2 regions of the Paenibacillus sp. NRS-1782 genome follow, and region 1 is predicted to be linked to the other one. Evidence: predicted binding sites of a transcription regulator. Region 1 holds the regulator's gene; the other holds the start of a gene.
What was found. The regulator CtsR, encoded in region 1, represses protease genes until heat stress. The targets are predictions, from matches to a motif close to ATGGTCAATAAAGGTCAAACA.

Region 1 (7,756 bases):
TGCCTTCTACCGTAAATTTGGGTGGGAAACGTATATAGAATACAAAAAGTATATTATTCCGATTGATAAATTTCCTGCCAAGCTTAAAACCGAAGGTACGGTCAAACGGGATGTGAAAGATATTTCTGAGCTGGACCATGTGTATCAAGCATATGCTTCGCGTTATAATGGTACGCTGGTACGAGATAAGGAATGGTGGCAAGAGCGGACATTAAATAAGAACTACCGGACCGCAGTGTATTACTCTGAAGCAGGAAATCCTCAGGGATATGCACTCTACAAAATTGAAGATAAGCAGCTGAATTGCGACGAACTGGTATATCTTAATGAGACGGCACGGCGGGCGTTGTGGACGTATTTTGCAAATCATGATTCGATGGTAACCCAGGGTAAATTCATTTACATTCCGGCCGATGACAATCTGCCATTTCTGCTAGATGATCCACGAATTCAGCAGGAAACAGTGCCTTATTTTATGGGCCGTATTGTTGATGCAGCTGCTTTTGTGGAGAAATATCCTTTTGAGGCCATTGGAGAGGAAACACGTTTGACCTTACATCTGACAGACCATTATGCTCCATGGAATGAAGGAATATGGACATTAACGGTCAACGCGGAAGGGCAAGGACATTTGGACAGAGTGGATTCAAGCAGTTCTTCTGAGGACGGCATAGAAGCTGACTTGAGTGTGGGAATCCAGTCGCTGACCACCCTGATGCTTGGCTATCAGCGGCCTGATGATCTGCATAAGTGGAGTCGTATTACAGGGCGCGGTGAGTCTGTGTCTGCATTAGAACGTGTAATACCGGTAAAACAAACACTCCTGCTGGATTTTTTCTAATTGGTAATGCTCTTAAATGTTCTTGAGCCTTCATTTTTTAGGAAGTCTGTCTTAAATACCTTGCATGAGGTGTGGATGATTTTAACGACATTTTTTCAGAACTCTTTCCGTAAAGGGAAGAGTTTTTCTTGTATTGTATAAAACATAATTAGATTGCGGAAAATGATATTGACCCCTTGGCAAAAATATATTTTGTGCTATAATGTGAATATAGTCAAAGAAAGTCAAAGTCAATGGAGCCTATCACGCTTCTTTTGATTGGTGTGAATACGCTGAGTTTTTAGCCGTATGCAATACATTGACCCTAACACAGCATGCAAAGACAGACCTGATTTGTAGATAAACGTCACTGTAATCTCATGAGCATGAGGGTAGGTGTATGATTTATTACGAATAAAGGTCACACTAGAAACTAAACGGGTGTTTTTAAGTGAGGTAGGAGGGCTAATTGGCCTCAATACTGGCTTAGATTCGTGACTTTACCGTTTGGTTAAGTTCAATATACGGCGGACTCTGTGGAGCGTGAAATGTACTGAATATTTGCGTTTCCGTTAGTGGAGGATGATGAAATGCGCAATGTTTCCGATATTATTGAACAATATTTGAAGAGCATATTGCTGGAAAGTCCCAAAGGTTTAGTGGAAATTCAGCGCAATGATTTGGCTGACCGCTTTTCCTGCGTGCCGTCGCAAATTAATTATGTAATCAGTACCCGTTTTACGCTGGAAAAAGGCTATGTGGTGGAAAGCAAACGCGGTGGTGGGGGTTACATTCGCATTCAGCGAATTCAACTGCCTGCTCAACATGCGATTCATACACATCTCCATCAAAGCATTGGAGAGGAAATTAGCCAATCGGCAGCGGAAGGGCTGATTTATCAGCTGGAAGAAGCACAATTTTTAAGTAAAAGGGAAGCTAGTTTAATGAAGGCTGCTTTATCAAGGGACACATTATTGCTGAAACTTCCCTATCGTGACCAGCTACGGGCAAGGTTGCTTAAGGCTATGCTAATTTCGTTGCTGGTGGCCAGATAGCGTGTGATTTAAGATTTAGATGTAGGGATTTGTAAAAATCCCGACGCTGAAGGAGGTGCTTTTATGCTGTGCCAAGAATGTAATATACGGCTGGCAACTTTGCATTTCACCAAAATTGTGAATGGCGAAAAGACAGAGTTTCATATTTGTGAGACGTGTGCGAAGGAAAAAGGGGAGATGATCCCTGGTACACCTAACGGCTTTTCAATTCATAGCTTGTTGTCGGGTATGCTGGATTTTGAATCCAGCACAAAGAGCCAGTCGCCAGGCCATAGCGGTCCGCAAAATCTGCAATGCAAGGATTGCGGTATGACTTATGCACAGTTCAGTAAGCTGGGGCGCTTTGGGTGTCCGTCGTGCTACCAATATTTTGATAGCCGCCTTGACCCTTTGTTCAAGCGTGTGCATGGCAGTACGAGCCATGTGGGCAAGGTTCCGGTTCGCACCGGAGGCCGATTGAAGGTTAAACGGCAAATTGATGATCTGAAAAAAGAGATGCAACAGCATATTGTACAGGAAGAATTCGAGTCTGCCGCTGAGCTTAGGGATCAAATCAGAAAGCTTGAAAAAGAAATAACTGAAGAGTAAAGTTTGTGAAGAGTAGGAGGGAATGCGTAATGCCCAATATCCGATTTACGGAAAAGCCGCTAAGTGATTGGATGCGTGGTGAAGCTGCGGATTCGGAGATTGTCATTAGCAGCCGGGTGAGAATTGCGCGTAACTTGCAGCATCTGCCTTTTCCGATACTTGCTACCAACCAGCAGTCGGAAGAAGCACTTCAACGCTTGACGGATATCCTTCAGTATGATGATTTAGGCCGCTTTGGTACCTTTCATACCCTGAAAATATCCGAGTTGGATGAGATCGACAAGCAGGTACTGGTTGAGAAGCATTTGATTAGCCCTAATTTGGCGAACGAATCTCGTAACGGCGCTGTTTTGATTAGCGATGATGAATCGGTTAGTGTTATGATAAACGAGGAGGATCATCTGCGTATCCAGTGCTTATATCCGGGATGTCAGGTTAGAGAAGCTTGGGAACGTGCTACGGTTATTGATGATGCATTTGAGGCGCATGTCGATTATGCATTTGATGATCGTAGAGGCTTTCTGACCAGTTGTCCGACAAATGTTGGCACAGGGATGAGAGCTTCGGTGATGATGCATCTGCCCGCATTGGTTATGACTCATCAGATTAATCGAATTTTATCCGCTGTATCACAGGTAGGTCTTACCGTTCGCGGTATTTATGGTGAAGGAAGCGAAGCGGTCGGCAATCTGTTTCAGGTATCCAATCAGATTACACTGGGACAGACCGAAGCGGAAATTATCGAAAATCTGCATGGCGTTGTACTGCAAATTATAGAGCATGAACGTTCCGCCAGGGAACGACTGATGGATGAGTCCATACTGCGGATTACAGATCGGGTGATGCGTTCATTCGGTATTTTGTCATATGCAGCGGTACTTGAATCCAAGGAGGCCGCACAGCGGTTGTCTGATGTACGTCTTGGCGTGGACTTGGGGATTTTGGAGCGTCCATCCACCTCAGCGATGAATGAGCTGAATGTGATGACGCAACCCGGATTTCTGCAAAAAAGCTTTGGTGATAAAATGAACACCGATGAGCGCGATATGTACCGGGCGAAGCTGATCCGGCAAAAATTAGGCACAACCCTTTAATATATAGAATGATCTGAAATACACACTGTGGAGGTGCAGGATATATGATGTTTGGAAGATTTACGGAACGCGCACAAAAAGTGCTTGCCTTGGCTCAGGAAGAAGCTGTTCGATTGGGACACAACAACATTGGCACAGAGCACATTTTGCTTGGCCTCATTCGTGAAGGTGAAGGAATTGCAGCGAAAGCCTTGGTTGGTTTAGGACTGGGACTGGAAAAAATTCAGGATGAAGTGGAAACGCTGATTGGACGCGGTCAAGAACAACCGACGAACATTGCCTATACTCCACGCGCCAAAAAGGTCATCGAGCTGTCTATGGATGAAGCTCGTAAGCTGGGCCATACCTATGTAGGTACGGAGCATATTTTGCTTGGTCTTATACGTGAAGGGGAAGGTGTAGCAGCCCGTGTACTGAATAACCTGGGTATCAGCCTGAATAAAGCTCGTCAGCAAGTCCTTCAATTGCTCGGCAGCAGTGAGGCTGTTTCCAGCCATCATGGTGCTCCAGCTAATGTCAGCACACCAACGCTGGACAGCTTGGCACGTGATTTGACGGCATCTGCGAAGGAAAACAACCTGGACCCTGTCATTGGGCGCAGTAAGGAAATTGAACGTGTAATTCAGGTGCTCAGCCGCCGTACAAAGAACAATCCGGTGCTGATCGGTGAGCCAGGAGTAGGTAAAACAGCAATTGCCGAAGGATTGGCGCAAAAAATTATTGCCAATGAGATTCCCGAAACGTTGCGCGACAAGCGCGTAATGACACTCGATATGGGCTCTGTGGTAGCAGGCACTAAATATCGTGGTGAATTTGAGGATCGTTTGAAAAAGATTATGGACGAGATTCGTCAAGCAGGAAACATCGTATTGTTCATTGATGAGCTGCATACGCTGATTGGTGCTGGTGGAGCTGAAGGTGCCATTGATGCCTCCAACATTTTAAAGCCTGCTTTGGCACGTGGCGAGCTGCAATGCATCGGTGCGACAACACTGGACGAATACCGCAAATATATTGAGAAGGATGCTGCTTTGGAACGTCGCTTCCAGCCGATTACGGTAGATCAGCCTTCTCCAGAAGAAGCTATTCAAATCTTGTATGGCCTGCGTGATCGTTATGAAGCGCATCACCGCGTGAAAATTACGGATGAAGCCATTGAAGCGGCAGTAAAATTGTCAGATCGTTATATCACCGACCGCTTCCTGCCGGATAAAGCAATTGACCTTATTGATGAAGCAGGTTCCAAGGTAAGGCTGAATTCCTATACGGTACCGCCAAACCTGAAACAGCTGGAAAACCGTCTGGAAGATATCCGTAAGGAAAAGGATTCGGCAGTACAAAGCCAAGAGTTCGAAAAGGCGGCTGCATTGCGTGATACAGAGCAGAAAATTCGTGAAGAGTTGGATGTTACGAAAAACCAATGGAAAGAGCAACAGGGACGTACAGATTCCGAAGTAACACCAGAGGATATTGCTCAGGTCGTTGCGATCTGGACAGGTGTTCCGGTTAGCAAGCTGAAAGAGGAAGAAACGCATCGCTTGTTGAACATGGAAGAATTGCTGCATGAGCGGGTCATTGGGCAGGATGAAGCAGTTAAGGCAGTTAGCCGCGCTATTCGTCGGGCACGTGCCGGACTGAAAGATCCGAAACGTCCAATCGGCTCCTTTATTTTCCTCGGTCCAACCGGGGTTGGTAAAACTGAGCTGGCACGCGCGTTGGCTGAATCCATGTTCGGAGATGAAAATGCGGTTATCCGAATCGATATGTCCGAATACATGGAGAAGCATTCCACGTCCCGTCTGGTAGGAGCGCCTCCAGGATATGTTGGATATGAAGAAGGCGGCCAATTGACTGAGAAGGTACGTCGTAAACCTTACTCCGTCGTACTGCTGGATGAGATTGAAAAAGCACATCCAGAAGTGTTCAACATTCTTCTCCAAGTGCTGGAAGACGGACGTCTGACGGATTCCAAAGGTCGTGTTGTCGATTTCCGCAACACACTCATCATCCTTACATCCAATGTGGGTGCACAGGCGATCAAACGTAACTCCACGCTCGGTTTTACAGCTGTTGTGGACGCTGGAGCGGATTATGATAACATGAAGGGCAAAGTGATGGATGAACTGAAGAAAAGCTTCCGTCCCGAGTTCTTGAACCGGATTGATGAAATTATCGTTTTCCATTCTCTCGAAGAAAAACACATTGCCGAAATCGTGTCCCTCATGTCCGAAGAGCTGCGTAAGCGTCTGAATGAGTATGGGGTGGACTTTGAATTGACAGACAAGGCTAAGGCATTCCTTGCGAAGGAAGGCTTTGATCCGGCGTATGGTGCGCGTCCATTGCGTCGTGCAATCCAGAAGCATATCGAGGACCGTCTGTCCGAGGAGTTGCTGTCGGGTAATATCACTAAAGGTGATTCTCTCTTTATTGATGAGGAGAACGGTGCATTGAGCGTTACGAAAAAGGATAACGTATCCGCGAAGTCATGAGCAGGCCATAAAAGTTAACGATAATCATCGGCTTTTGCCCAAAAAAGACAGAGGTATGCTAGGTTAACACAATAAAAGAGGTCCGAAAGGGTGTCACGCAGGCTGAAAAGCTATGGCGAGGGCACCCTTTTTGTGTATAAGTACTGTGGAGAGGTCGGATAAGAGCTTTGGAAAAGTTTGTGATACCGCTTTACGTCCGCCAAGCTTCAATGGTAAACTTTTATTGTTACAGCTCTTTCCGAGCTGTGTGAAGATAATCCGACATTGATCGTTGTCAAATAAGGAGCCAAGGAGCAAAGTATGGCTAAAGTGAAAACTAAATTTTCCTGTACGGAGTGCGGTTATGAATCGCCCAAATGGTATGGAAAATGTCCCGGATGCCAGGCATGGAATTCCATGGTGGAGGAAACGGAAAGCGTTGTAAAAACTCAAGGAATGGGTTCTTCCCTTCTTACTCATAGCACAAAAGATAAACCGCTCCCTATTATCGAGGTGGAGAGTGGCAAAGAAGCGCGAATTTTGACGGGTATTGGCGAATTGAATCGCGTGCTCGGGGGAGGCGTGGTGCCAGGTTCACTGGTTCTGGTGGGCGGTGATCCAGGGATTGGAAAATCTACGCTTATGCTACAGACATCGAATGAGCTGGCCTTAACCGGTTTAAAGGTGCTGTATGTGTCAGGTGAGGAATCAGTCCGTCAGACGAAGCTGCGTGCAGACCGTCTAGGTGCCTTGTCTCCCAACCTATACGTATTATGTGAGACGAATTTGGAGACGATTGAAGAAGCGGTGGACAGCTTGAAACCGGAGTTTCTGGTGATTGACTCTATCCAGACTGTATATTTACCTGAGGTAACGAGTGCGCCGGGGAGTGTAGCACAGGTGCGGGAGTGTACTTCACGTTTTATGCGGATTGCCAAGGGATTAGGTATTGCAACGGTGCTGGTAGGACATGTGACCAAGGAAGGGGCCATTGCAGGCCCGCGTCTGTTGGAACATATGGTCGATTGCGTGCTTTATTTTGAAGGAGAGCGTCACCATACGTATCGGCTATTGCGTGCAGTTAAAAACCGCTTTGGTTCTACGAATGAAATTGGTATTTTTGAAATGGCTGAAAGCGGCTTGCGTGAGGTGTCGAATCCTTCGGAGCTGTTTCTGTCCGAACGACCGCTGGGGGTGGCTGGTTCGACTGTTGTCGCCAGTATGGAAGGAACACGACCTGTATTGGTTGAGCTACAGGCGCTGATTGCGACCACGCATTTTCCTTCTCCACGCCGAATGGGTACAGGGGTTGACCATCATCGAATGGGATTGATTATAGCCGTGTTGGAAAAGCGGATGGGCATGTTTTTGCAAAATCAGGATGCGTATCTAAATGTGGCCGGAGGCGTAAAGCTGGATGAACCAGCGGTGGACCTGGCAATTGCGGTGAGTATTGCTTCCAGTTTTCGAGATGCGCCTACCAAGCCGTACGATGTGATTTTTGGCGAGGTGGGGCTGACGGGTGAGGTGCGTGCTGTATCCAGAGCGGAGCAGCGTGTGCGGGAAGCGGAGAAGTTGGGTTTTAAACGGGTGATTATGCCGGAGAAGAGTCTGAAGGGCTGGACGCATCCGAAAGGGATACAAATTGTAGGAGTAGGAACGGTGGCAGATGCATTGGCAGCCGCATTAGATTAGGGGGCAATGAGAATGAAAGAAGCGAGCCAACTGGAT
Region 2 (7,756 bases), on a different contig from region 1:
ACAGAAAATGCCGCGATTGCAAGGCGGATTTACTCCTTGATCAAAAAGCATTTTCAAGTTCATATCGAGCTGCTTGTACGGAAAAAAATGCGTCTGAAAAAAAATAACGTGTACATTGTCCGCATTCCAAGCGGTGTACAAGAGCTGTTGAAGGATCTTTACATTGTATCAGAAGGGTTCTTGTTCACGGACGGGATTAATCGGGATATCATTCGGAAAAACTGTTGTAAGCGGGCTTATTTGCGTGGCGCTTTTATGGCAGGTGGGTCTGTGAACAATCCAGAGGGATCGTCTTATCATCTGGAGATTTCCTCGATGTATGAGGAGCATTGCCAGGCACTGGTCGATCTGGCGAATGAGTTTCATCTGAATGCCCGCTGCATTGAGCGAAAAAAAGGCTTTATTCTCTACATCAAGGAAGGCGAAAAGATCATTGAGCTACTCAGCATCATTGGGGCGCATCAGGCTTTGTTCAAATTTGAGGATGTCCGCATTATGCGTGATATGCGCAATTCCGTAAACCGGATTGTTAATTGCGAAACGGCTAATCTGAACAAGACGATTGGAGCTGCTGTCCGGCAAATTGAGAATATAAAGTTGCTGGAGAGGGAAGTCGGTCTGGATACGCTGCCAGATAAGCTGCGTGAAGTGGCGGAAATACGTCTGGCTCATCCTGACTTAAATTTGAAAGAAGTCGGGGAAATGCTCAAAGGGGTCGTGAGTAAATCGGGTGTCAACCATCGGCTTCGTAAAATTGACGAGATGGCTGACAAAATCAGGGGAGAAAACGGCCTGATTCCTTAAAAGGAGTGTCTGTGGGGCTTCAGCCCCGGATTTTTTAGTTTTTTTTCTAGTGTCTGTCCCGGGTTAATGTTATAATGTGATAAATAAAATGGAGTAAGTAGTGTCCAGATTTATTTGATGAGGGGGAAAGCTGACATGTCAAAACATCCAGTAGTTGTACGCTTGAAAACAGGACTGCACGCCAGACCTGCTGCGTTGTTCGTACAGGAAGCAAATAAATATTCATCTGAGATTTTTGTGGAAAAAGAAGACAAAAAGGTTAATGCCAAGAGTATTATGGGTATTATGAGCCTTGCCATCAGTACAGGAACTGAAATTAACATTAGTGCTGAAGGTGCGGACGCCGAGCAGGCTGTAAACGCTTTAGTAAGTCTGGTTAGTAAAGTAGAGCTGGAAAATCAATAAACAAACATTTGCTTTGTGATATGGTAAATGCTCTTAGTGAAAAGCCCCTTTGGGGGCTTTTTTTGTACCCGAAAAAACAGAGTGGGCAATCCCCTGTTGGGCTGCTACAATGTGGTCTCTTTGAATATCGGCGCTGTGTTTAGCCCAAGATAAAAGAAGTTTACATTCTGTGATGGTACTCTGTTTCGAAAATGTGGTGCCTAACTGCAACCTTTTCCCTTAGTTTCCGTCTGGAAGGTACACACATCATCAAGAAAAGAGGGCGAATATGATGAAGCATTGGACAAAAGCTGCAAATACAGCAGTTCTGGCAGGAGCATTATTGGCAGGAGTAGTAGCGGGAGGATTATGGACAGGAACAGATCGTGCCTATGCCGCGTCAACATCTACGACGGTAAGCAGTGTAATTAATGTGAGTGGCAGCGGGGAAGTATTGGTTAAACCCGATATTGCCTATTTATCCATCGGCGTACAATCTGAAGGAAATACAGCAGCCGCTGCCCAAAAAGCCAACGCCGTTAAAATAAGTAAGGTCACACAATTACTGAAAGAAAAGTGGAACATCAGTGCAGACGACATTCAGACGAGCCAGTTCTACGTGCAGCCTAACTATACCTATGACGAAAAACAGGGACAGAAGCTCAAAGGCTACATTGCCAACCATACGCTTTCCGTCAAGTACCGTAATTTGGATAAAATCGGTCAGTTACTGGATGAGGCTACACTGTCTGGAGCGAACAACGTGGATAATGTACGTTTTTCGGTAGAAAATTCCTCAGCTTATGAAGAAGAAGCGATTGCCAAGGCGTTGGGGAATGCTCAATCCAAAGCCAGTGCTGTAGCCAAGGCAACCAAACGTGGGCTTGGAAATCTCTTGAATGTAACGGTAGAGGGGGGAGATGCCCAAATCTTCACACAACGTGAGGCTGCTATGAGTAAGGCACTCATGGATACAAGTGGTGGAACAGAGATACAGTCTGGTCAAGTGACTGTGAAAGTCCAAGTGTCGGCACAATACGAATTGAACTAACGTACAGATGATAACGAAGCCACAAGCGCCCTGCTTTTTATTTGCAGGATGGCTTGCTGGCTTTTTTTATATGCCGAAACTATTTTGTCATGAGTCTGTAACGGCTGGCGCCTACTAGATGTACAGATTGAAATCGGGGAGTGTACAGATTGTAAACTACGAACATAGGGGTATAGATATAATAAGTAAAGTAATCAACACACTTAGGTTACACACATCTATAACAGGAGGAATATTTTAATATGAATAAGTATACGAAAAAATGGGGCTCTGCACTGCTAGCAGCGGGAATTTTAGCAGGAGTCGCAGTTGTTCCCGTTTCCTATATCGAGGCTGCTTCATCCAAACAACAGGCTACAGCACAGCCACCAGGTGTTTCTATCCAATGGAATGGTAAAACGTTGGCCACCAATGGAATTCAGGTGAACGGAAGCACATTGATTCCCGTAGCAGCGCTGCGCGACAGCCTAGGAATTCCGGTAAGCTATGATACCAAAACAGCGACATATACTGTAGGCAGCGGTTACAATATTCTTTACATCATGTCCCCTTCCTCCGATGGTTCCTATGTCAATGTCAATGGAATAAGCACACGCAACATGAGCGCCAAACAGATCGCCGGGAAGCTGTACATTCCTATGAGTCTGCTGAAAGACTATCTGGGTATTGATGCTCAGTGGAATGCAGCTCAGAAAACAGTGGTGTTAAGCAAAAGCCAGCTGAATCCGATCACGATTATGTCCCAATCTCTTCCGGCTTCGAGTGACTCTAAGGTGAACTACAAGGTCAACTATCCGCAAATCAGTAATAGCCAGTTGAATGCCGAAGCTCAGCAGGCGATTAACGGTGTGCTTAAAAAACATGCGGAAGAAATGCTGGCGGCAGGCAAAAAGCAAGTGGCTGAGGGAGGCGCTACAGCGCAAAGGCCGTATGAGTTTGGCAATGATTTTGCAATTGCCTATAACAAGGGTGGTATTTTAAGTGTAATTATGCAGGATTATTCGTATACAGGTGGTGCGCATGGCATGGCCGCCCGTAAAGGGTATACGTTCTCGCTGTCCGATGGCAAACAGCTTCAATTGCCTGACGTGCTGAAAGCTAGCCCAAATTATAAAAAGTTCCTCAATAGTGACCTGAAGAAAAAAATGGATGCACTTCAGGCTGACGCAGGAGGTTTCGGCGGATTTAAGGAGCTTGCAGCTAATCCGAATTTTTATGTAACCAATAGTGGGTTGACGCTTGTTTTTGATCTATACGAATATACACCATATGCGTATGGTATTCCTGAGTTCACCTACACGTTTAGCCAACTGTTACCTCAAGGTGGTAAGCCTTTCGTGAAACAGAATCCATAGTACAAATGGATAATAGTTGGAATATCTGTACACAAAAGAATAGTAAACGAAAAAAGCTGCCTATCGGATGCGAACATCCAGGGCAGCTTTTTTCGTTACTAGCTATTCAGAGGCCATAAGTCGTTCTCTTACACACCTTCTGGAGAGGAGCTAGTAAGCACTTTATCAATAATACCGTATTCCTTGGCATCATCAGCGGACATGAAATAATCACGGTCTGTGTCTTTTTCAATGCGCTCCAGTGGTTGGCCTGTGCGATCTGCGAGAATGCGGTTCAATTTGTCACGCATTTTCAGAATGCGGCGGGCGCGGATTTCGATATCCGTTGCCTGACCTTGTGCACCACCCAATGGTTGGTGAATCATGATTTCACTGTTTGGCAAAGCAAAACGTTTGCCCTTGGCACCGGCGTTCAACAAGAAAGCACCCATGGAAGCCGCCATACCTACACAAATCGTAGACACGTCAGGTTTAATGTATTGCATTGTATCGAATATGGCCATACCGGCTGTAATGGAACCGCCAGGGCTGTTAACATACAAGTGAATGTCTTTTTCAGGATCTTCGGCAGCCAAAAACAGCATTTGCGCAATAATAGAGTTGGCTACAGCGTCATTGACGTCCGAGCCCAACAAAATAATGCGATCCTTCAACAGTCTGGAATAAATGTCATAGGCGCGTTCGCCGCGGTTACTTTGTTCTACTACCATAGGAACATAGCTCACGTCAAAAAACCTCCCTTTAATATCGTTAATGGATTTGGTGGACATGCCGATTACACGTCCCTATTTATAAACTGTTACCGTATTAACCACATGATAAACAATTTCAAACAAAAAGTCAAAGAAAGTCAAACTATTAGTCAAAAAAAAGAGCCCTCTGCGCTCTTATTGGTTAAAACAGTATATAGAAGCATTTAAACATTCATATAAAATGGCGCGCCCGCGAGGAATCGAACCTCGATCTCAGGCTCCGGAGGCCTACGTCATATCCGTTGGACCACGGGCGCACAGCTAATTGGAAACAAAGATGATTATATGATATACGGCATTGAATTGCAAGCTTTTATTACGTGCGCATATTCACATAAAAAGTTGAGAAATATAGGTTCAGATAGACTTGCATGTGGAGCAAATATTGGGTAAGATATACGTGGGACTTAAAAAGTTAACCCGGGACGTTTTAAGACCAGTTAGTGATATAGCATTTAAGGGAAAGAACTTAGAAGTGTGCGGGAGTGGAAAGCATGCGAAAGATATTAGAAATACAGAAGCAGCTTCTGCCCGACCTCATGGATATTTTGAAAAAAAGGTACACAATCCTGCATCAGATTATGCTGTCCGATGTTATTGGACGCAGAACGCTGGCGGCTTCACTGAACATGACCGAGCGCGTGTTGCGCGCCGAAACCGATCTTCTTAAAGCCCAAGGGCTGATTGAGATTGAGAGTGTGGGCATGAAGGTGAGCAAAGCAGGACTGGATCTGCTGGAACAGCTGGAGCCGATTGCGAACAACTTGTTCGGTCTGTCCCAATTGGAGGATCAGATTCGTCTAGCCTATGGCTTGAGGAAGGTGGTTGTCGTTCCAGGGGATTCGGATGCTTCTCCTTTAACGAAGCAGGAGCTGGGCCGTGCTGGGGCAAAAGCGCTGCTGAGTGTTATGGACGACGAGGATGTGGTCGCCGTAACAGGTGGCACGACGATTGCCGACGTGGCGGACCAACTGACACTACCTGCTAATGGCCCACTTAAGGGCGGATGGTTCGTACCAGCACGTGGGGGTTTGGGAGAAAGCATGGAAATGCAGGCGAACACAATTGCTTCCACCATGGCTCGTAAGGTTGGCTCACAATACCGTCTGCTCCATGTACCGGATTTGCTCAGCAATCATGCTTACAACTCCCTGCTTGAAGATACGAATATTCAGGATATTTTAAGCCTGATTCGCGAGAGTCGGATCATCATTCACGGGATAGGCAACGCTATAGCAATGGCACGTAGACGCAAGCTCGACCCTGAAACCTTTGCCCAGATTAGCAGTGAGGGCGCGGTTGCCGAATCGTTTGGCTATTATTTTAACGAAGACGGCGTCGTTGTTCACAGAATGCTGACGCTTGGACTCCGTTTGGAGGATATCAGGCGTACCGAGACGGTTCTAGGCGTAGCTGGAGGTAAGAGCAAGGCGGCTGCTATTCATGCAGTGCTGCGTTTCGGGCAGGAAGATATTCTTGTCACCGACGAAGGCGCTGCTGCTGAAATTGTAAGCTATTATTTGAATGGTTGAACGGATTTATGAATTGTGTTGTCTTGACGGGCTTTCGGGTCTGTCTTGAATATATAAACTAAACGAACTTTGGGAGGAACTCACTCATGACAGTTAAAGTTGGTATTAACGGTTTCGGACGTATTGGACGCCTTGCTTTCCGCCGGATTCAAAACGTGGAAGGTATTGAAGTAGTAGCAATCAATGATTTGACAGATTCCAAAATGCTGGCACATCTGTTGAAATATGATACAACACAAGGTACTTTCCAAGGAGAAGTAGAAGTACACGATGGCTTCTTCAAAGTTAACGGTAAAGAAGTTAAGGTTTTGGCTAACCGCAACCCTGAAGAACTGCCTTGGGGAGACCTGGGTGTAGATATCGTTCTGGAATGTACAGGTTTCTTCACAACTAAAGAAGCTGCTGAGAAACATTTGAAAGGCGGCGCTAAAAAAGTTGTCATCTCCGCTCCAGCTACTGGCGACATGAAAACTGTCGTTTACAACGTAAACCATGAAATTCTGGACGGTACTGAAACTGTAATCTCCGGTGCTTCTTGCACAACAAACTGCTTGGCTCCTATGGCTAAAACTTTGCAAGACAAATTTGGTATCGTTGAAGGCCTGATGACTACAATTCATGCTTACACTGGCGACCAAAACACGTTGGATGCTCCACATGCTAAAGGCGACTTCCGTCGTGCTCGCGCTGCAGCTGAAAACATCATTCCTAACACAACTGGTGCTGCTAAAGCCATCGGTCTGGTAATTCCTGAACTGAAAGGTAAACTGGATGGCGCGGCTCAACGTGTACCAGTAGCAACTGGCTCCCTGACTGAGCTGGTAACTGTTCTGGAGAAAAACGTAACTGTTGAAGAAATCAACGCTGCGATGAAAGAAGCTTCCGATCCTGAAACTTACGGCTACACTGAAGACGAGATCGTTTCTTCCGACATCAAAGGTATCACTTTCGGTTCTTTGTTTGATGCAACTCAAACTAAAGTCCTGACTGTTGGCGACAAACAACTGGTGAAAACTGTAGCTTGGTATGACAATGAAATGTCCTACACTGCACAATTGATCCGTACGTTGGAATACTTCGCTAAATTGGCTAAATAAGAACAGTCTTATCGCGCAACATCATAGAGCGGAAACAGGTTATTGTTTCCGCTCTTTATATATCAAAATGTGCCTTAAATTCCTGTTTCGTAAAATTAAAAGGGTGCGGAGGAATATGGAGATGAACAAAAAGAGCGTACGTGATATAGAACTGAATGGAAAACGGGTGTTTGTTCGTGTAGATTTTAACGTTCCGGTTGAGGACGGTAAAATTACGGATGACAAGCGTATTCGTGAAACCTTGCCAACGATTAACTACCTGATTGAAAAAGGTGCAAAAGTTATTTTGGCGAGTCACTTTGGACGTCCAAAAGGTCAGGTTGTTGAATCTATGCGTCTGACTCCTGCTGGCGTGCGTTTGTCTGAACTGCTCAAAAAGCCTGTTGTTAAAGTGGATGATGCAGTTGGTGAGGCTGTTAAAGCGAAAGTGGCTGAACTGCAAAACGGCGATGTGCTGTTGCTTGAAAATGTACGTTTCTATCCAGGAGAAGAGAAAAATGATCCTGAACTGGCAAAGCAATTTGCTGAGCTGGCTGACATTTTCGTGAATGATGCATTTGGTGCAGCGCACCGTGCTCATGCTTCTACAGAAGGTATCGCGCATCTTCTTCCGGCTGTTTCCGGCTTGCTGATGGAGAAAGAATTGTCTGTAATCGGTAAAGCTCTTTCAAACCCGGATCGTCCTTTTACAGCCATTATCGGCGGCTCCAAAGTAAAAGACAAAATCGACGTGATTGACAACCTGCTGAACATTGCAGATAACGTAATCATTGGCGGCGGT

Region 2: the regulator CtsR is predicted to act here: its motif matches at 4,431-4,451, upstream of clpP (ATP-dependent Clp endopeptidase proteolytic subunit ClpP).

Annotation. Positions count from the first base shown of each region.
Region 1 covers NZ_JBITPH010000036.1:736-8,491, forward strand. Annotated here, with positions in the region: gene ACIFQM_RS13270 (GNAT family N-acetyltransferase) at 1-841, shown strand, start outside; gene ACIFQM_RS13275 (CtsR family transcriptional regulator) at 1,411-1,875, shown strand; gene ACIFQM_RS13280 (UvrB/UvrC motif-containing protein) at 1,939-2,463, shown strand; gene ACIFQM_RS13285 (protein arginine kinase) at 2,493-3,557, shown strand; gene clpC (ATP-dependent protease ATP-binding subunit ClpC) at 3,602-6,046, shown strand; gene radA (DNA repair protein RadA) at 6,347-7,720, shown strand; gene disA (DNA integrity scanning diadenylate cyclase DisA) at 7,733-7,756, shown strand, end outside.
Region 2 covers NZ_JBITPH010000044.1:21,251-29,006, forward strand. Annotated here, with positions in the region: gene whiA (DNA-binding protein WhiA) at 1-804, shown strand, start outside; gene ACIFQM_RS17365 (HPr family phosphocarrier protein) at 940-1,209, shown strand; gene ACIFQM_RS17370 (SIMPL domain-containing protein) at 1,481-2,239, shown strand; gene ACIFQM_RS17375 (PdaC/SigV domain-containing protein) at 2,482-3,594, shown strand; gene clpP (ATP-dependent Clp endopeptidase proteolytic subunit ClpP) at 3,723-4,319, opposite strand; tRNA gene ACIFQM_RS17385 (tRNA-Arg) at 4,529-4,603, opposite strand; gene ACIFQM_RS17390 (sugar-binding transcriptional regulator) at 4,841-5,878, shown strand; gene gap (type I glyceraldehyde-3-phosphate dehydrogenase) at 5,965-6,975, shown strand; gene ACIFQM_RS17400 (phosphoglycerate kinase) at 7,097-7,756, shown strand, end outside.